Regions from separate parts of the Peribacillus suis genome, predicted to be linked through region 3. Evidence: riboswitches for the same ligand, from Rfam matches in the RefSeq annotation. Region 3 holds a riboswitch; each other region holds the start of a gene.
The links. Region 3 has a riboswitch for S-adenosylmethionine ahead of AC503W_RS04760 (methionine ABC transporter ATP-binding protein). Riboswitches for the same ligand answer to the same signal wherever they lie in the genome.
Positions count from the first base shown of each region.

Region 1: linked by a shared signal. The riboswitch ahead of metK (methionine adenosyltransferase) and the one ahead of AC503W_RS04760 (methionine ABC transporter ATP-binding protein) in region 3 are both predicted to bind S-adenosylmethionine.
Region 2: linked by a shared signal. The riboswitch ahead of AC503W_RS18605 (methionine ABC transporter ATP-binding protein) and the one ahead of AC503W_RS04760 (methionine ABC transporter ATP-binding protein) in region 3 are both predicted to bind S-adenosylmethionine.
Region 4: linked by a shared signal. The riboswitch ahead of AC503W_RS09315 (Na+/H+ antiporter NhaC family protein) and the one ahead of AC503W_RS04760 (methionine ABC transporter ATP-binding protein) in region 3 are both predicted to bind S-adenosylmethionine.

Region 1 covers NZ_CM182019.1:3,570,929-3,575,471, reverse strand. Annotated here, with positions in the region: gene pckA (phosphoenolpyruvate carboxykinase (ATP)) at 2-1,585, opposite strand; SAM riboswitch class I at 2,163-2,326, shown strand; gene metK (methionine adenosyltransferase) at 2,495-3,691, shown strand; gene AC503W_RS17440 (gamma carbonic anhydrase) at 3,833-4,351, opposite strand.
Region 2 covers NZ_CM182019.1:3,775,308-3,779,850, forward strand. Annotated here, with positions in the region: gene AC503W_RS18590 (YuzK family famiily protein) at 174-326, opposite strand; gene AC503W_RS18595 (MetQ/NlpA family ABC transporter substrate-binding protein) at 481-1,314, opposite strand; gene AC503W_RS18600 (methionine ABC transporter permease) at 1,330-1,998, opposite strand; gene AC503W_RS18605 (methionine ABC transporter ATP-binding protein) at 1,991-3,025, opposite strand; SAM riboswitch class I at 3,170-3,281, opposite strand; gene AC503W_RS18610 (O-acetylhomoserine aminocarboxypropyltransferase/cysteine synthase family protein) at 3,394-4,543, opposite strand, start outside.
Region 3 covers NZ_CM182019.1:964,318-968,860, forward strand. Annotated here, with positions in the region: gene AC503W_RS04745 (PucR family transcriptional regulator) at 1-599, opposite strand, end outside; gene AC503W_RS04750 (MetQ/NlpA family ABC transporter substrate-binding protein) at 731-1,552, opposite strand; gene AC503W_RS04755 (methionine ABC transporter permease) at 1,602-2,270, opposite strand; gene AC503W_RS04760 (methionine ABC transporter ATP-binding protein) at 2,257-3,273, opposite strand; SAM riboswitch class I at 3,343-3,452, opposite strand; gene AC503W_RS04765 (MBL fold metallo-hydrolase) at 3,779-4,543, shown strand, end outside.
Region 4 covers NZ_CM182019.1:1,895,948-1,900,490, forward strand. Annotated here, with positions in the region: gene AC503W_RS09305 (ABC transporter ATP-binding protein) at 1-636, shown strand, start outside; gene AC503W_RS09310 (ABC transporter substrate-binding protein) at 664-1,857, shown strand; SAM riboswitch class I at 2,014-2,118, shown strand; gene AC503W_RS09315 (Na+/H+ antiporter NhaC family protein) at 2,318-3,610, shown strand; gene AC503W_RS09320 (alanine/glycine:cation symporter family protein) at 3,905-4,543, shown strand, end outside.

The DNA.
Region 1 (4,543 bases), 1.6 Mb from region 3:
ATTATGCAATCGGCCCGCCAAGTTCTTCGATTTCGTTTGGTACGCTACCGAATTTCTTGAAGTTTGCACGGAATTGAGCGGCAAGGTCTTTTGCTGATTTTGTGTATGCAGCAGGGTCTGCCCATGTTTTGATTGGTTGAAGCACTTCATCAGGAACACCAGGAACATGAACCGGAATGTTCAAGCCGAAGATATCATCTTGAACGGTTTCAATGTTGGCTAATTCACCTTCAAGTGCTGCTTGGATCATGGCACGAGTATAAGCAAGCTTCATACGGCTTCCAGTTCCATAAGCTCCGCCAGTCCATCCTGTGTTAACCAGGTATACTTTTGCGTCATGCTCGTCGATTTTTTCTCCAAGCATTTCAGCATAGCGTGTAGCAGGAAGTGGTAGGAAAGGTGAACCGAAGCATGTAGAGAATGTTGCTTCAGGAGACGTCACACCTCTTTCTGTACCTGCCAATTTGCTTGTGTATCCGCTCAAGAAGTGGAACATGGCTTGTTCTTTAGAAAGTTTGCTGATTGGAGGCAGTACGCCAGAAGCATCAGCCGTTAAGAAAATGATTGTATTCGGGTGTCCCGCAATACTTGGATTCACGATGTTATCGATCGCTTGCATTTGGTATGCAGCACGGGTGTTTTCCGTTAATGAGCTGTCATCGTAGTCCGCCACGCGTGTTTCGGGATCTACCACGACATTTTCCAATACGGCGCCGAAACGGATGGCGTCGAAGATCTGTGGTTCTTTTTCACGTGAAAGGTTGATGGTTTTTGCATAGCATCCGCCTTCGATGTTGAATACACCATTAGAAGACCAGCCGTGTTCGTCATCACCAATCAGTTTACGGTTCGTGTCGGCAGATAAAGTCGTTTTACCAGTACCGGACAATCCGAAGAATAAAGCGACATCGCCTTCACGACCTACGTTTGCCGAACAATGCATCGGAAGGATTTCTTCTTCCGGAAGTAGGTAGTTCATGATTGAGAAAATCGATTTCTTCATTTCACCTGCGTATTCAGTTCCACCGATTAGGATAGTACGGCGTTCGAATGATACCATGATGAACGTTTCGGATTGCGTTCCATCAACTGCTGGATCCGCTTTGAAATTAGGTGCGGAAAGGATGGTGAATTCTGCTTCGTGCCCTCTTAGTTCTTCCTCATTCGGACGGATGAACAATGTATGAGCAAAAAGGTTGTGCCAAGCATATTCATTAACCACTCGGATAGGAAGGCGTGATGATTCGTCTGCTCCAGCAAAACCTTTGAAGACAAAGACTTCTTCTTTTGTCTTTAAGTAATCCACTACTTTACTATATAGTTTATTGAATACTTCCTCGGAAATGGGTTGGTTCACTGGGCCCCAGTCAATTTTGTCCTTTACAGAAGCTTCTTCCACAATATATTTATCTTTAGGTGAACGGCCCGTGTATTTGCCCGTTTCAGCTTTTACTGCGCCGGTTGAAGTTAAAACGCCTTCATTTCTGCTTAATACTTTTTCCACTAATTGAGGAACTGAGAGTTGAGTTTGCACATTATTTCCTGCTAATAATTGGTGTAACTCATTAACGTCAACAGAATTCATATATGAGATACCTTCCTTTGTTTAAGTTTTTATAATACAATTAGTATAACACATTGGATTAAATAGTCTATACTATTTAACTTTTTTTGTGAATGAAAATGGAATAGTCACATTAATCAATTATCTCACTTCGAGTGTAACCTTATGTATAGTGCGGGCATATACTTGCAGTGAGTCATCCTGGATGGATGTTTTTGAATCTGGTTGATTCGGGAGACGATCTGGATGAAGTGAATCTAGGATGTGAAAAACGATTGCTGCCACAAGTCTTTGTGAAGTCCCGTTTTAGGATTAGTGTACCTTTTCATTTATAATAGGAAGAAAAGAAGTGAACAACCATTTATGTATTTGAAAAAGGGATGAATATGGGGTTCGGATGGTATGTTCATTTTGTCTGATTTATCCATTGTAAGTCAATGGTCTTATCTTCTTAGTTTACACTCTTTAAGAATACTATTTATATTCCGGCTGTGCCAGATAAAAAGTTTTTTTATTTTTCATTGGGGAAAAATGTTCTATTTAGAAAAACATTGACAAATTCAGACTAAATACGATAGTATCTTAAATTGTACGGATTCTCTTATCCCGAGTTGGTGGAGGGACAGGCCCTTTGAAACCCAGCAACCTGCCATATTGAACTTGACTCCAAGGTCAATCGCCGAAAATAAAGCGATGAACCTTCAAGGAATAGTGGTGATGGTGCTAACCTGAGCAAGGTAAAAAACCCTTGAACGATAAGAGTGAAAGGATAGATGATAGAATTTTTAAACCTTTCCTCATTTGCCAGGGAAGGTTTTTGTGTTTTTATTCATTAATTCTGTGTCTATGATTGAAACTAATAAGGGAAACGAGTTCCGTAAAAGATCAGGCTCATGCCTACAACATACTAACTTCCAAGGAGGAAATAAGATGTCAAAGAAACGTCTATTTACTTCTGAATCTGTGACAGAAGGCCATCCGGATAAAATTTGTGATCAGATTTCAGATTCCATTTTAGATGCAATCCTAGCTAAGGATGCAAATGCGCGCGTTGCGTGTGAAACAAGTGTAACGACAGGTCTTGTACTTGTTGCTGGAGAAATTACAACATCTGCTTACGTGGATATCTCACGCATTGTCCGCGATACGATTGCAGGTATCGGGTACACTCGTGCGAAATATGGTTTCGATGCCGAGACTTGTGCCGTGCTAAGCTCGATCGATGAGCAGTCTGCTGATATTGCAGCGGGTGTTGATAAAGCATTGGAAGCACGTGAAGGTACGATGTCCGATGAGGAAATCGATGCTATCGGTGCAGGGGACCAAGGTCTTATGTTCGGATTCGCGTGCAATGAAACGGAAGAGCTTATGCCACTTCCCATTTCATTGGCTCATAAGCTATCATTTCGTCTTTCTCAAGTTCGTAAAGATGGCACGCTAAGTTATTTACGTCCTGATGGAAAAACGCAAGTAACGGTTGAATATGATGAAAATAACCTACCTGTACGTGTAGACACAATCGTCATCTCCACACAACATGATCCTGAAGTGACACTTGAACAAATTCAAGCCGACTTAAAAGAACATGTGATTAATGCGGTCGTACCGGCTGACTTAATCAATGAAGATACAAAATACTTCATCAACCCGACTGGCCGTTTTGTAATCGGCGGACCTCAAGGGGATGCTGGTCTTACTGGCCGTAAAATCATCGTTGATACGTACGGCGGATACGCTCGTCACGGCGGCGGTGCTTTCTCTGGTAAAGATGCAACAAAAGTGGACCGTTCTGCTGCATATGCCGCTCGTTACGTTGCGAAGAACATCGTAGCTGCTGGCCTGGCTGACAAAGCGGAAGTGCAATTGGCCTACGCAATCGGCGTGGCTAAGCCTGTATCCATCTCAATCGATACATTTGGAACGGGAACAGTAAGTGAAGAGGTGCTAGTGGAATTGGTAGAGGCGAATTTCGACCTACGTCCAGCTGGTATCATCAAGATGCTTGACCTACGTCGCCCAATCTACAAGCAAACAGCTGCATATGGTCACTTCGGCCGTACAGATGTTGATTTGCCTTGGGAGCGTACGGATAAAGCAGAAGCTTTAAAAACACAAGCTAAAGCGTAAATCATATGAGAAAAGGTGCCTTGCTTTAATGCAAGGCACCTTTTTTGATGGGCAAAAATAGGATTAAATATGGCTTCCTAGGGAATAATTCAAGGAATCCTATTTTTAGCTAAGCGTTTTTTTGTAATCATACGATTGGTGTTACTTTATTCGGTCAGCCTGTTTATAGAGTTGTCCTTTTTCAGCATATTCCCGGACAATGCGATCCATATCCTGGCGATCTTCCTCATTAATTTCACGAACGACTTTGGCCGGCCTTCCAAAGGCTAAGGTGTTCGGCGGGATAACCTTTCCTTGGGGGACAAGGCTCCCTGCGCCGATGAAGGCACCTTCACCGATTTCCGCTCCATCAAGGATGATCGAACCCATGCCGATGAGGGCTCTCTTTCGAATTTTGCAGCTATGTAGAATGACTTGGTGGCCAATGGTCACTTCATCTTCGATTATCAGTGGGTTATTGGGACTTTGATGAAGTACGCTGTTATCTTGTACGCTTACTCTTTTCCCGATGATGGTGGGTGCCACATCGCCGCGAATGACGGTATTGAACCAGATCGTTGATTCATCACCGATTTTGACATCGCCTGTCACGACGGCATTTTCAGCAAGATAGGCGCTTTCGGAAATTTCTGGTTCCATGCCCTTGAATGGATAAATAATCAATTTTCATCATTTCCTTTCCGAAGTGGATAATTTTGCTGTATTATTTTAATATACCGTATCAAAATAGCCTTGGCTACTATTTGATTGAGCACAATTAATTAGGTTTCGTTTTTGTCGAAAACCGAAAATGTGGTTATAATTTACCATATAGATTATTTTTCATTCTGCATGGAACGTTTACAACTAGAG
Region 2 (4,543 bases), 1.4 Mb from region 3:
ATTCGGGATTCCATTCATAATAAGATATTCCCGAAAAGTTCAAGGGGAAGACGGTTGGCCCTTATCATGAAAAAAATCGATCTGCAGGAGTAATGAGCAGGATCCGGTACGTACAACAGATCACTTTTCATTTTACCTCTACAGACCGATTTTTGAAAGACTCTAATATATGCTTATCCGTGGATTTTACGTTGTAATTCCAGAACCATTTTATTGCATTGCTCATGTTCCCTATCTCTTACTTTTTCAACCTCGATACGAAGGTCTAAATTTCTGCTGTATTCACTGTACCCAACCCCATGTGATAACTGCATAGCTTTTTCCATTTCGCTCGTTACGTTTAAATCTAAAGTATTGATAGTGAACCATCCTTTCAAATTTGTGAATCATTTTGTTTCTTCGTCTATTCTATACCCTTTGCTTTCAACTTTAAACCCCAACTTAAAAACGACCTGGAAATCCAGGTCGTCTTTCGTTGCTTTATTCCTTTGCAGGTACGACTGCACCCTCATATTCCTCAAGAATGAAATCTTGAATTTCTTTGGAATGTAATACTTCCACAAGCGTCTTGATTTCTTCTTTGTCTTCGTCACCTTTATTAACAGCGATCACGTTCACATATGGTGATTCAGAATCTTCTATTGCAATGGAATCTTTAAGTGGATTCAAGCCAGCGTCGATTGCATAGTTAGAGTTGATTAGGACCGCATCTCCTTCGCCGCTTTCATAGATCTTCGGAAGTAATGCCGCTTCATAATCTGCATCGAATTTAATGTTCTTCTTATTCTCGACAATATCTTTTACTGTAGCTGTCGTTTTATCAATGCCTTCTTTAAGAGTAATCAGGCCATTCTTTTCTAAAAGTGATAAGGCACGTCCATGGTCTGCAACAGAGCTGCTTAAAATGATTGTTGCTCCTTCTGGAAGCTTATCAATGCTTTTATATTTTTGTGAATACAAAGCAATTGGTTCAATATGGATGCCGCCTGCATTAACAAAATCATATCCATTTTCCTTAATTTGAGATTCTAAATAAGGAATGTGCTGGAAGTAGTTCGCGTCCAGTTCTTTATTGTTCAAAGCCTTGTTTGGCAAGATATAGTCTTGGAATGTTTCCACTTCCAATTCAATGCCTTTTTCTTTAAGAAGAGGAATCGCTTTTTCAAGAATCTCTGCATGTGGTACATTCGATGCACCCACCACTAACTTCTTCGTATCATCGCCACTACCTGTATCTTTCTCTTTATCCGTTCCGCAAGCCGCCAATGCAATTGATAAAACTAGAACGAATGCAATCCCTAAAAACTTTTTCATCCTTTTCATCTCCCCTTATCTTTTATCCAATTTAGAAGTAATCACATCACCGATAATCTGTATGATGAAGACAATAATTAATATGACAATCGTCGCTACCAGGGTAACGTCGTTGTGATTCCGTTGATAACCGTCCAGATAGGCTAAGTTACCCAATCCACCAGCCCCGATGACACCTGCCATTGCCGTGTATCCAACCAATGCAATCGATGTTACCGTGATGCCTGATATAAGGGCCGGCATCGATTCTGGAAGGAGGACCTTATAAATGATGGTGCTGGTTTTGGCTCCCATTGATTTAGCCGCTTCAATCACGCCTTTATCAATCTCACGAAGGCCGATTTCGACCATCCGCGCATAAAATGGTGCTGCACCGATAATGAGTGCTGGTAATGCCGCATTCTCACCAATCATGCTACCGACAAGTAATTTGGTGAACGGAATTAATAATACAATCAAGATAAGGAATGGAATCGAACGGAAAATATTAACGAAAGCACTTAACACACCGTTAACGCCCCGATTCTCCCACATATTCCCCTTGCCTGTTAAAAACAGAAGCAACCCCAATAGTATCCCTATAAAAAAGGTCGCTACAACTGAAATACTTGTCATATACAGCGTTTCTTTCGTCGCTTCTATGATGTCTTCCCAATCTACATTCGGCAATAATTCTTCAAGCATGAGTAATCACCTCCACGCCTACCTGCTGTGCTTTTATGAATTCGATTGCGCGGAGCATTTCATCTTCACTGCCATCAAGGTGGATGAACAATGTTCCATATGAGCCGCTTCTCGTTTGTGATATTTTCCCCTGGACAATGTTCACATCCAACTCAAAATTACGTACCAATTTTGTGATCAACGGGCTTTCTGCATGATCCCCCACGAATGTCAGTTGAATCACTTTTCCTGCTGGATACCGTTCAAACAAATGCTCCATCGTTTCTTTTGTCTCTTCTGGTTCTGTCACCTGCTGAACAAAACGCTTAGTCATCTGTTCTTTAGGGTTTCTGAATACTTCCAGGACAGCTCCCTGTTCGACTACCCGTCCACTTTCCATCACAGCCACTCGATTGCAAATCTTCCGAATGACATGCATCTCATGTGTAATCAAGACAATGGTTAAACCAAGGCGTTGATTTATATCCACAAGCAATTCCAGGATGGAATCGGTTGTCTGGGGATCTAGAGCGGACGTGGCCTCATCACACAAAAGCACTTTCGGGTTATTGGCAAGAGCCCTCGCTATTCCCACCCTTTGCTTCTGTCCACCACTTAGCTGCGATGGATACGCTTTTTCTCTTCCTTCCAATCCAACTAACTTAATGAGTTCATTGACGCGCTTGATGCGTTCTTGCTTGGAGATGCCCGCAATTTCCAGAGGAAAGGATATATTTTCTTGAACGGTCCTTGACCACAAGAGATTAAAATGCTGAAAAATCATGCTAATCTCTTGACGGGCTTTACGAAGCTTAGACCCTTTAATTGTTGAAACTTCATTTCCCGCAACGTTCACGGAGCCCTCAGTAGGCCGTTCCAACCCATTCAGCATACGTATGAGCGTACTCTTGCCAGCCCCACTGTATCCGATGACTCCGAAAATCTCGCCTTTATTTATTTCTAAATTCACACTATTCACGGCATGAATCGTTTCGCTATTTCCTTTTCCTGTTCGAAAAAGTTTACTGACGTTTGACAATGTAATCATGTATGCTCACCTCTTTATCCAATTAAGCCTATGAATTTAGTCGATTTATTTTTATGGCCTCCTGATGAATCTATCCTCTATGATTCAAAGAAAATAGAAAAAGCCCTTCTGCATGAGCAGAAAGGCAGGGAAAAGCAGGCCTTCCTCTCATCTCCCAAAGCCTCTACGCTTTGTGTGAATTGGCACCTTTCCAAGGAAAATCCTTGTCGGTTGCCGGGTTTCAACGGGCACATCCCTCCACCTCTCTTGATAAGAGCTATATATGGACTATTCTTTTTTGTCTTAACATTCACTTTACTATGTCTGAAATTTTAACACAGATAAAAAAGGAGTGCAATGTAAAATCCTAGGGTGTACCTGTTTCTCCATTAAACTCTTTGAGAATTCACTGACACGATATTCGTCGCTTTTTCAATCGCTTGCTCTAGATCTTCAAGTAAATCGTCTACATTTTCAATACCGATTGAAAGGCGAACCTGGTCGGCGCTGACACCGGCCTTGACCAGTCCTGCATCATTCAATTGCTGGTGAGTTGTACTTGCTGGGTGGATGATTAGGCTTTTAGCATCCCCGACATTGGCGACATGCGACCATAACTCTACCGAATTGATGAGTGTGGAACCTGCTTCACGTCCACCCTTAATTCCAAACGTCACCACAGATCCGGCTCCCTTAGGCAAATATTTATCCACAAGGGCTTTATCGGGATGATCATCGTTACCCGGATAAGAAACCCATGAGACTGCCGGATGGTTCTCCAAGTATTGAATGACTGTCCTCGTATTCAACAGGTGTTCCTTCATCCTGACATGGAGCGTTTCCAGGCCAAGCGTGAACTGGAATGCACTTTGAGCACTTAACGTCGGTCCCAAATCCCGAAGCAATTGCACACGCGCTTTCGTGATAAAGGCAGCAGGCCCTACCGCTTCGGAATAGACAAGTCCATGATAACTAGGGTCAGGTTCCGTAAAGCCTGGATAATTAGGCGAATTCCAATCGAATTTACCACCGTCGATGATGACTCCCCCTAATGTCGTACCGTTACCCAATAGCCACTTTGTAGCTGAATGGATGACAATATCCGCCCCAAAGTCTATTGGTCGGCACAGATACGGCGTTGCGAAAGTGTTATCGATGATAAGAGGTATCCCTGCTTCGTGGGCTATTTCCGCCACTTTTTCGATATCAAGAACCCTTAAGCTTGGGTTGCCGATTGTTTCGGCAAATATGGCCTTCGTTCGTGGAGTGATTGCCCGTTTGAAATTTTCCGGATCATCAGGTGAGACGAATTTCACTTTGATTCCGTATTTAGGGAGTGTATTTTCAAATAAATTATAGGTCCCGCCGTACAGTGTTGAAGCAGAAACGATTTCATCCCCCATACCAGCGATATTAAGGATGGAAAGGGATATAGCGGCCATGCCGCTTGCAACTGCCAATCCACCGATTCCCCCTTCTAACAGGGCCATTCTTTCTTCAAAGACACTGACAGTGGGATTGTGAAGCCTCGTATAGATA
Region 3 (4,543 bases):
GTCACCTTAACATCGGATAGATGGAGCAAAGAAAGTGTGAAACATTTTCTCTCTTGTATCAGATGGTGATGAAGATCCTCATCGACAGGGTGAAATCGACCGGCATAGACCCTGATCTTCACGTAAAAGTCACTCTCGAGTGTGGATGAGATGGCGAGAAAATCATGCGTCGATAAGGGTTCATCCATGTCTGATTCAATTAAGGTTCCCGCCGTTCCATTCTCCCAGACCAGGATGGAATCGGATGGTACGAATGAGAGAATCGCTTCCTCGAAATGATCGTGTGAAAAATCCCCATGGGCAAGGTTAAAGTAGGTGAACCGGACATTCTCCCAGTTCGTTAGGGGCTGGGAGGCACGCGGCCCAAATAAAAAATCATTCCAAGTAGTTTGGGTAGTGGAGGTGTTTGGACTTTGGAGTGATGGAGTGTCAAAGAGTAGCGTAAGCAAACGGATTTCCTCCGCCGATATGTCTGAGCGGGGAATGCCAATTGTATGGCCGAATGGATCTTCCAACCAGAAATATGCCGAGATGTCCTGTGCATCTTTTTTATCTGAAAGGGAGTTCGGGAATGTATGTTTAAGCTTATTAAGCATCATGTTCACCTTCTTTCCATTCCATTATATCCAAAAAGGGCAAAGCGGAAAAGAAAACAATGACTGCGTTCATAGGTATTGTTAATCAGTAAAGGCCTGCCCCAGACAGGAGCAGACCCATACTTGCTGTTTCCTTATTTCATCCAATCAGGTTTACCGAAGCCTTGGAACTTGTCATCAATCACCTTTTCAAATTCGGCACTTTCTACAACTGATTTGATATCTTTTGCAAATTGGGCGTCTTTATCCTTAGTGTTTACAGCCACGACATTGCGATACGTATCTGGCATGTTTTCTAAAGCAAGAGCATCTTGAAGGTCCATTTTGGCGGCAATCGCAAAATTACCAGGAACGGCCGATAGGTCAACACTGTCCGTTGCACGAGGTAATTGTGCCGATTCCAGTGGTTCGAATTGAATGTTCTTCGGATTCTTTGTTACATCTTTCTCAGATATTCTTAATGGGTCAACATCCGGATCCACTTCAATCAGGCCCTCATCCAATAAAACTTTAAGTGCACGGGAGAGGTTGACTGGGTCATTGGGAACGGCGATGGTCGCACCATCTTTAATATCGGCCAATGATTTGTATTCCGTGGAGTAAATGCCCATCGGTGCCGTTGGAACAATAATAAGGTCAGAGAGTTCTAAATCATGTTCCTTTGCGAAATTATCCATATACACTTTATGCTGAAAGAGGTTGGCATCGATCGAACCATTACCAAGTGATTTATTCGGCTGGATATAATCACTGAATTCGACGATGTCCACTTTGTAGCCAAGGTCTTCAAGTCCGGGTTGTATGGCCTCTATGACCATGTCGGCATAAGGTCCAGTCGTTGCCCCAATTTTTAATTCTTTTTTGTCCTCCGTTTTAGTTGTCGCATCGTCATTTCCGCAAGCTGACAACCCAAGGGCTAATGCACATATAGATAATAATGAAGTGATTTTTTTCATGAAAAATTCCTCCTTGTTTAATGTAGTGTCATTGTCAATATTCATGAATCTAACGTTTGTTTACATAGTGAGAGGCCTTATCGCCTATCATTTGGATGATTTGGACAAGACAGATCAGAACGACCACCGTTGTGATCATGATCGTGTTGTCATAACGGTAATAGCCGAAACGAATCGCGAGGTCACCGATTCCTCCTCCGCCGATTGTTCCTGCCATAGCCGAGAAGCCGATGAGTGATATCGTCGTTAATGTCACGCCTTGGATGATTCCAGGCCTTGCTTCAGGAAGAAGCACATCCTTGATGATCATCCATGGGGAAGCGCCCACTGCAATGGCGGCTTCGATCACTCCCTTATCTATTTCCCTCAATGCAGATTCTACGATCCTAGCGAAAAAAGGAATGGCGGAGACTGATAGGGAAACGGAAGCCGCTAGCGGTCCAATCGTTGACCCGGTAAGGAATTCGGTTAAAGGAAGCAAAGCGACTAAAAGAATGATAAACGGAATCGAGCGGACTAGATTAACCACGAAACCGAGGGATCGATTCAACGTGATATGTTCAAAGAACAAATTCCTGGTCGTCGTAAACAGCAATACTCCTAGAGGCAGTCCAATCAGGAGGGCAACCGCAAGGGAAATTCCGACCATATAAATCGTTTCCAGAAAGGCTTTATTAAGGTCAGGTAAAATATTGATGATGGAATCAAGCAGTGACATGCTTTAACACCTCCACAGATTGGGTCCGGCTTATTATGTATTCAAGGGCTACTTGCACTTCTTCAGGCTCACCAATCAATTCGATGATCAAGATTCCTAGAGGGACATCCTGGATATATTCAATTTTCCCATGCAGGATATTCCCTCTGACAGAATAGTTTTGTAGAGTATCCGAGAGAATCGATTCACCAGCGGTTTGCCCTTCAAATTGTATTTTGATAATCGTTCCTTTGTTTTCCCTTATAAGGTGGGGAGGAAGTTCAAAATCCAACACGCTGCTGATGAACTGCTTAGTCAGTTCTTGTTTGGGTTGGGAAAATATTTCATAAACAGGGCCATCTTCGATAATTCGTCCATCTTGCATGACGGAGACACGATGGCACAGTTCCTTGACCACTTCCATTTCATGGGTGATCAACACGATGGTGATGCCCAGTTCTTTATTGATCTTTTTCAACAACTGTAAGATCGACTTCGTAGTGGTTGGATCAAGGGCTGATGTCGCTTCATCACATAATAGGACGGTAGGGTCATTCGCTAAGGCCCGTGCAATGCCTACCCGCTGTTTTTGTCCGCCACTGAGTTGAGCCGGATAAACATCTTTTTTATCACGAAGGCCAACGATATCCAATAGTTCCAGCACGCGGTTAGTAATGACCTCCTTTGGTTGATGGGCGGCTTTCAAGGCGAAGGAGATATTGTCAAAAACCGTTTTGGAACTGACTAGGGAAAAATGCTGAAATATCATGCCGATTTTCTGGCGTTGTTTGCGAAGATCCTGGCTTGATAAGGTTGTTAAGTCGACGCCATCGATGATGATGCTACCATTGGTCGGACGCTCAAGAAGATTCAGACAGCGAATCAATGAACTCTTTCCCGCGCCGCTATACCCGACAATCCCATAAACCTCTCCCGTTTGAATGGTTAAAGATACATTATCCACTCCGATAACTCGGGTATTCTTCGAGATATATTCCTTTCGAACTGAACGAATTTCAATCATGATGCTATCCTCCTTATACATAAAAAAGCTACCTCTATCATTCAGAAAGAGGCAGCGAAATTATATCCCGTCTTATCTTTCAGAATGGTATTTCATTCTGCAGGAAGGGGCACCATTCCCGATGTGGGGCGGTTGCCGGACGTCATAGGGCCTGGTCCCTCAGTCACTCTTGATAAGTTAATTACTATTTTAGTATTTTATTATTTTTTTAATATAATCTATATTATTTGTTAAATACAGTAATGTCAATTATTTTTTGAATTTTATCAAGATTATGAATCGAACGATCTACTTGCCCAGATTATAGTGGCCATTTGCTAAGTTACACGGAACGTCCCGGATCTTACATGGCCTGTCTGCGTAAGAATATGGACTTTGATCACTCCCATCATTAGAAAAAATATTATACTTGTAAAAAGTATGGAGAGATAATACATTTATTGTAAGTAAATTAGAAAATAAAGGATGATGAGTTTTTCCAAAAAAATGATTGGGGTGGAAAGTCATGCTGGAAATGAAAACGATAAATGATGTGGTTTGCGTAAAAGGGACACCGGAAGGAAACAAATCAGGCATGAGCGTGAATGTGTTCTTAACCGATGGCATGTTAGTTGATACGGGGGCAAAAATCTTGTTGAAGGAACTTACTCCATTCTTTGAAACCGCTGATTACGATATGGTTGCGCTGACGCATTATCATGAGGACCATACGGGTGGGGCCGCATGGATACAGGAACATAGGAACGTTCCCATCTATATTCATCCGATGTCCCTCGATATTTGTGCAAAGGATGCAGAATATCCCGATTACCGTAGAGTTTTTTGGGGAGATAGGGATGCCTTCAAGGCAGAACCATTAGGAGGGGTCGTCCATTCACGCACTCAAACATGGGAGCCAATCTTTACGCCAGGGCATTCGAGGGACCATATGGTTTACCTGAACCATAGTAATGGCATGCTGTTTTCGGGTGACCTGTTTGTAACGCCGAAAACGAAGCTAGTTTTAAGGGAAGAATCTATCCCGGTCATCATGGAATCCATCAAGAAACTGCTTCAGTATGATTTTAAAGAGGTCTTTTGCTGCCATGCCGGATATGTCCCGAACGGAAAGGAAATGTTTGAAAGAAAGCTCAGTTACTTGGAAAATCTGCGCGGTGAAATTCTGCGTTTGCATGATCAAGGATTGGAAGTCCATGAAATTCAGCAAAACGTGTTGCCTAATCGGTATCCGCTTATCGAGATATCCGGTCATGAATGGGATTCGGAGCAT
Region 4 (4,543 bases), 930 kb from region 3:
GAAAAGGGAGAAATTGTCGTTCTATTGGGGGCGAACGGGGCAGGCAAAAGCACGACATTCCGTTCTATCAGCGGAATAAGCAAGCTGGCTCAGGGTGAAATTCATTTTGAGGAACTGGCTATCGGAGGTAGGGCTCCGGATAAGAATGTCCAAGCTGGAATCGTGCAATGTGCAGAAGGGCGGAAACTGTTTCCTCAGATGACTGTCCAGGAAAACTTGAAGATGGGAGCTTACGTACATCGAAAAAAAAAGATGGAAATCAAGTCCTCGTTGGAAAATGTCTATCATTTATTTCCTATTTTAAAAGAAAAACTCCATGATGAGGCCGGCAGCTTGAGTGGTGGACAACAACAGATGCTGGCCATTGGCAGGGCTTTGATGTCTAAACCGAAGCTTTTGATGCTAGATGAACCTTCTGTGGGCCTCGCTCCTTTGATTGTTGAACAGATGTTCCAAGTCATCGAAGAAATAAACCGGGAAGGAATAACCGTTCTACTAGCCGAACAGAATGCGAATGTGGCTCTTAGCATTGCAGATAAAGGATATGTTTTTGAAAATGGGGAAATTGTCGTTGAAGGGACCGCAAAAGAATTATTGTCTAACGATGAAGTACGGAAAGCCTATATCGGAGCATAAGAGTTTAAAAATGAATGGGGGATTTTTATGAAAAAGTTGAGTGTATTCTTTGTAATGATATTACTCGTCCTAACGGCACTAGTGGGGTGTAACAAGGGAGACAGCCCTGCATCAAGTGGGGGAGGAAAGGCCAGTAAAGGGAAGAATGTTATCAATATCGGTTTTAGCGGCCCTTTGAGTGGAGCAGCAGCCTTATATGGAAAACGAACGTTAAATGGTATGGAGATGGCTGTAAATGAAATCAACGATGCCGGTGGGTTCGAAGTGGAAGGGGAAAAATATACGCTCAATCTGGTTTCGTTGGATGATAAGTACTTACCGAATGAAACGGGTTCAAATGCTAAACGTTTAATCCAGGAATACAAAACTCCGATTATTTTCACTCCTCATAGCGGGGGGATACAGGCCCTACAGGTTTTTAACGAAAAAGAGAAATTCATCATCGGTGCCTATTCGAGTGAACCAGCTATCACGGAAAGCGGAAATTCATTAACAGTAAGGATCCCGCCAAATTATGAAGGGTATATTGAACCGTTTTCTACGTATGCAATGGAAAACTTCGGCAAAAAAATCGCGGCATTGCCACCATCTTCCCAGTACGGGAAAGACTGGGCGGAAAACCTACTACCACATTGGGAAAAGCAGGGTGGTAAAGTCGTGTATAATGCCTCAATTGATTTTTCTAAAGAAACGGATTTCTTCACGACTGTTACAAATGCTTTAAAAGAAAAGCCTGATGTCCTTTTCATCGGTGGGGCGTCGGAGCCTACGGCCAAGGTTGCAAAACAAGCAAGAGAACTAGGTTTTAAAGGCGGTTTCATTATCATGGACCAGGCGAAACTGGATCAAATGAAGCCAATTGCCGGTTCATACGAAACATTGGAAGGTTCGATTGGTGTGCTTCCGCTTATCGACTCCAATGAAGAAGCAGCACCGGCATTCATTGATAAATATAAAAAAATTTATAAGGAAGATGCCAGTTCTGAAGTGGGGTTGAATTACATTGCTATGTATGCCTTTGTGGAGGCAATGAAAGCGGCAGGAACAGTCGAGGATGTGAAAGCCATCCGTGAACATATGCAGGATGGGCTGACAAACACGGCACCTGAACAGAAAATTTACAATATACCTTCGATTGACGAAAATGGTGGATTCGCAGCAAAAGTCGTCGTCGGAGCGGTAGAAGATGGCAAAGTGGTACCCATCAGTGTAGAAGAGTAAAAGTGTCATGTGCTTTCACACTAGCTACCTTTAGGCCCCGAAAGCTAAAAAATAATGCATTCAACAAGTTTATAAAAATCTTTAATACTTTACCTTGCGAAAACTCTTAAAATGCTGTACTCTTATATTTGCTTTAAAAAAATGAATATTTCTTACTTCTTATCAAGAGAGACTGAGGGACTGGCCCGAAGATGTCTCGGCAGCAGACTTATTTAGAGTGCTGTGCCAAATCCAGCAGGCGATTGACCTGAAAGATAAGAGGAGTGTTTATAGATTAAAAGACCTCTTCTTGTAATAAAATGGAAGAGGTCTTTTTGTACTCATAGGATAGGAATCTGTTCTTGATGGTTTGTTACTATTTTATAATCATGCTTATATTAAAATGAAGGGATGCCGGAAAATTTAGAGAGTCCAAAAAGAGTATCCAATACCATGCAAAAATAATAAAGAGGTGTACATCATGAGTTTAGACAATAAAGGGAATCCATGGGCTTTAACGCCGTTTATCGTTTTTTTGATATTATTTATAGGTTCAGGTGTGATTACAAAAGATTTTTACACATTTCCAGTGATTGTTGCCATTGCCATTGCATCTGCTGTGGCACTGGCAATGAATCGAAAGGAATCATTCAATCACAAAGTAGAAATCTTTTGTAAAGGTGCCGGGGATTCAAATATTATGTTGATGGTTGTCATATTCCTATTGGCTGGGGCTTTTTCGGAAGTGGCAAATGGGATGGGAGCCGTAGCATCTACGGTGAATCTAGCACTTTCGATCGTTCCGCAAAATCTATTAATGGTGGGGTTATTTATTATCGCCTGCTTTATCTCATTATCTATGGGGACAAGTATGGGAACGATAGTGGCATTAGCACCAATTGGAGTAGGAATTAGTGAACAGACGGAGATTTCAGTTGCCCTTTCCATGGCTGCGGTCATTGGTGGCTCAATGTTCGGTGATAATCTTTCTTTCATTTCGGATACGACTATAGCAGCTGTACGTACACAGGGAACGAAAATGAAAGACAAATTCAAAGTGAACTTTTTTATTGTTTTACCTGCTGCGGTAATTACATGTGTTATCCTTGGTTTTCTGACGATGGGTGAACAAGCTACAATTTCTGGAGAAGCCTACAGTTGGGTCAAAATTCTACCTTACCTTTGTGTTCTAGTGGCAGCATTGGCGGGGATCAACGTATTCTTGGTTCTCTCTATCGGCATTGTCTTTGCTGGAATAATCGGTTTAGCGGATGGCAGTTATCATGCAATGGAGGTTATTCAAAAAGTAGGAGATGGAATGGCTGGGATGTATGAAATCTCCTTCTTAGCGATCTTGATTGCAGGCATGGTTTCGGTTATCAAACATAACGGCGGAATAGATTACCTACTGAACCTCGTGACGAAAAAAAGCAAATCAAAAAAAAGTGCTGAGTTCAGCATCGCGGGATTGGTTGCTTTAACGAATCTTTCAACGGCAAACAATACCATATCCATCATCATTGCTGGTCCACTTGCAAAAAATATTGCCGAAAAGTATGAAATTGATCCCAGGAAATCTGCCAGCTTACTAGATGTTTTCGCTTGTAGTATTCAAGGATTATTGCCATACGGGGCACAACTACTTTTAGCTGCCGGTGTTGCACACATCTCTCCTATCAGTATCCTACCCTATTCTTTCTATCCAGTCTTAATCGGGATTTCAGGAATCATAGCCATTTTAATAGGTTTTCCCGGGTTCTCGAAGAAGAAATAAAAATAGTATGGGTGGAAGAGTATCAATAAATCATGAATGTAAAATCATGAATGTTGGCCCTGGAGCATTGTCGCCAGGGCTTTTTTAGGGTAAGTGACTTCGAATGAAAAGTGTGGATGAAATCTTTAATTCTTTTATGTTCCAAAAAACTAATATCCTTCTTCAATAATATTAAAATAGTATAATTAAATACAATATACGGAGTCATCTTTATTCTTAAGTGTTTACTATTTTGCAAAAGCGGGAACTCTAAAGGTATTGTATTGAAATAATTAGAGGTGGGTTTGTTTAAAAATGGAGATAGTAGAAAAGTTTATTACTGAAACAAATGATTTATTATGGTCATCTATACTGATTATATTATTAATTGGAATGGGCATTTATTTTTCTTTTCGGACTAAATTCGTACAATTTAGAATGGTGAAAGAAATGATTAGGTTACTAGGGGAAGGTGCTACGGCAGATAAGAAAGGTGTATCATCGTTTCAGGCCTTTTGTATCAGCACGGCTTCCCGGGTAGGAACGGGGAATCTGGCAGGTGTGGCTATAGCCATCACAACGGGTGGTCCGGGAGCAGTTTTCTGGATGTGGTTAATCGCATTGATTGGATCTGCTTCTGCTTTCATTGAAAGCACACTTGCTCAAATTTACAAGGTCAAAGACGGAGAAGCATTCCGTGGTGGTCCAGCTTATTATATGGAAAAAGCATTAAATGCACGCTGGATGGGTATCACGTTTGCAGTTTTGATTTCATTGACGTTTGGACTTGCTTTCAATTCAGTTCAGGCCAATACGATTACAAGTGCGTTCCAAGCATCTTTTGGAGTTGAGAAATGGGTCACTGCACTTATTTTAGCAATCATTACGGCTGTAATCATTTTTGGTGGGATTAAGGTAGTAGCTAAAGTGTCCGAAGTCATTGTGCCTTTCATG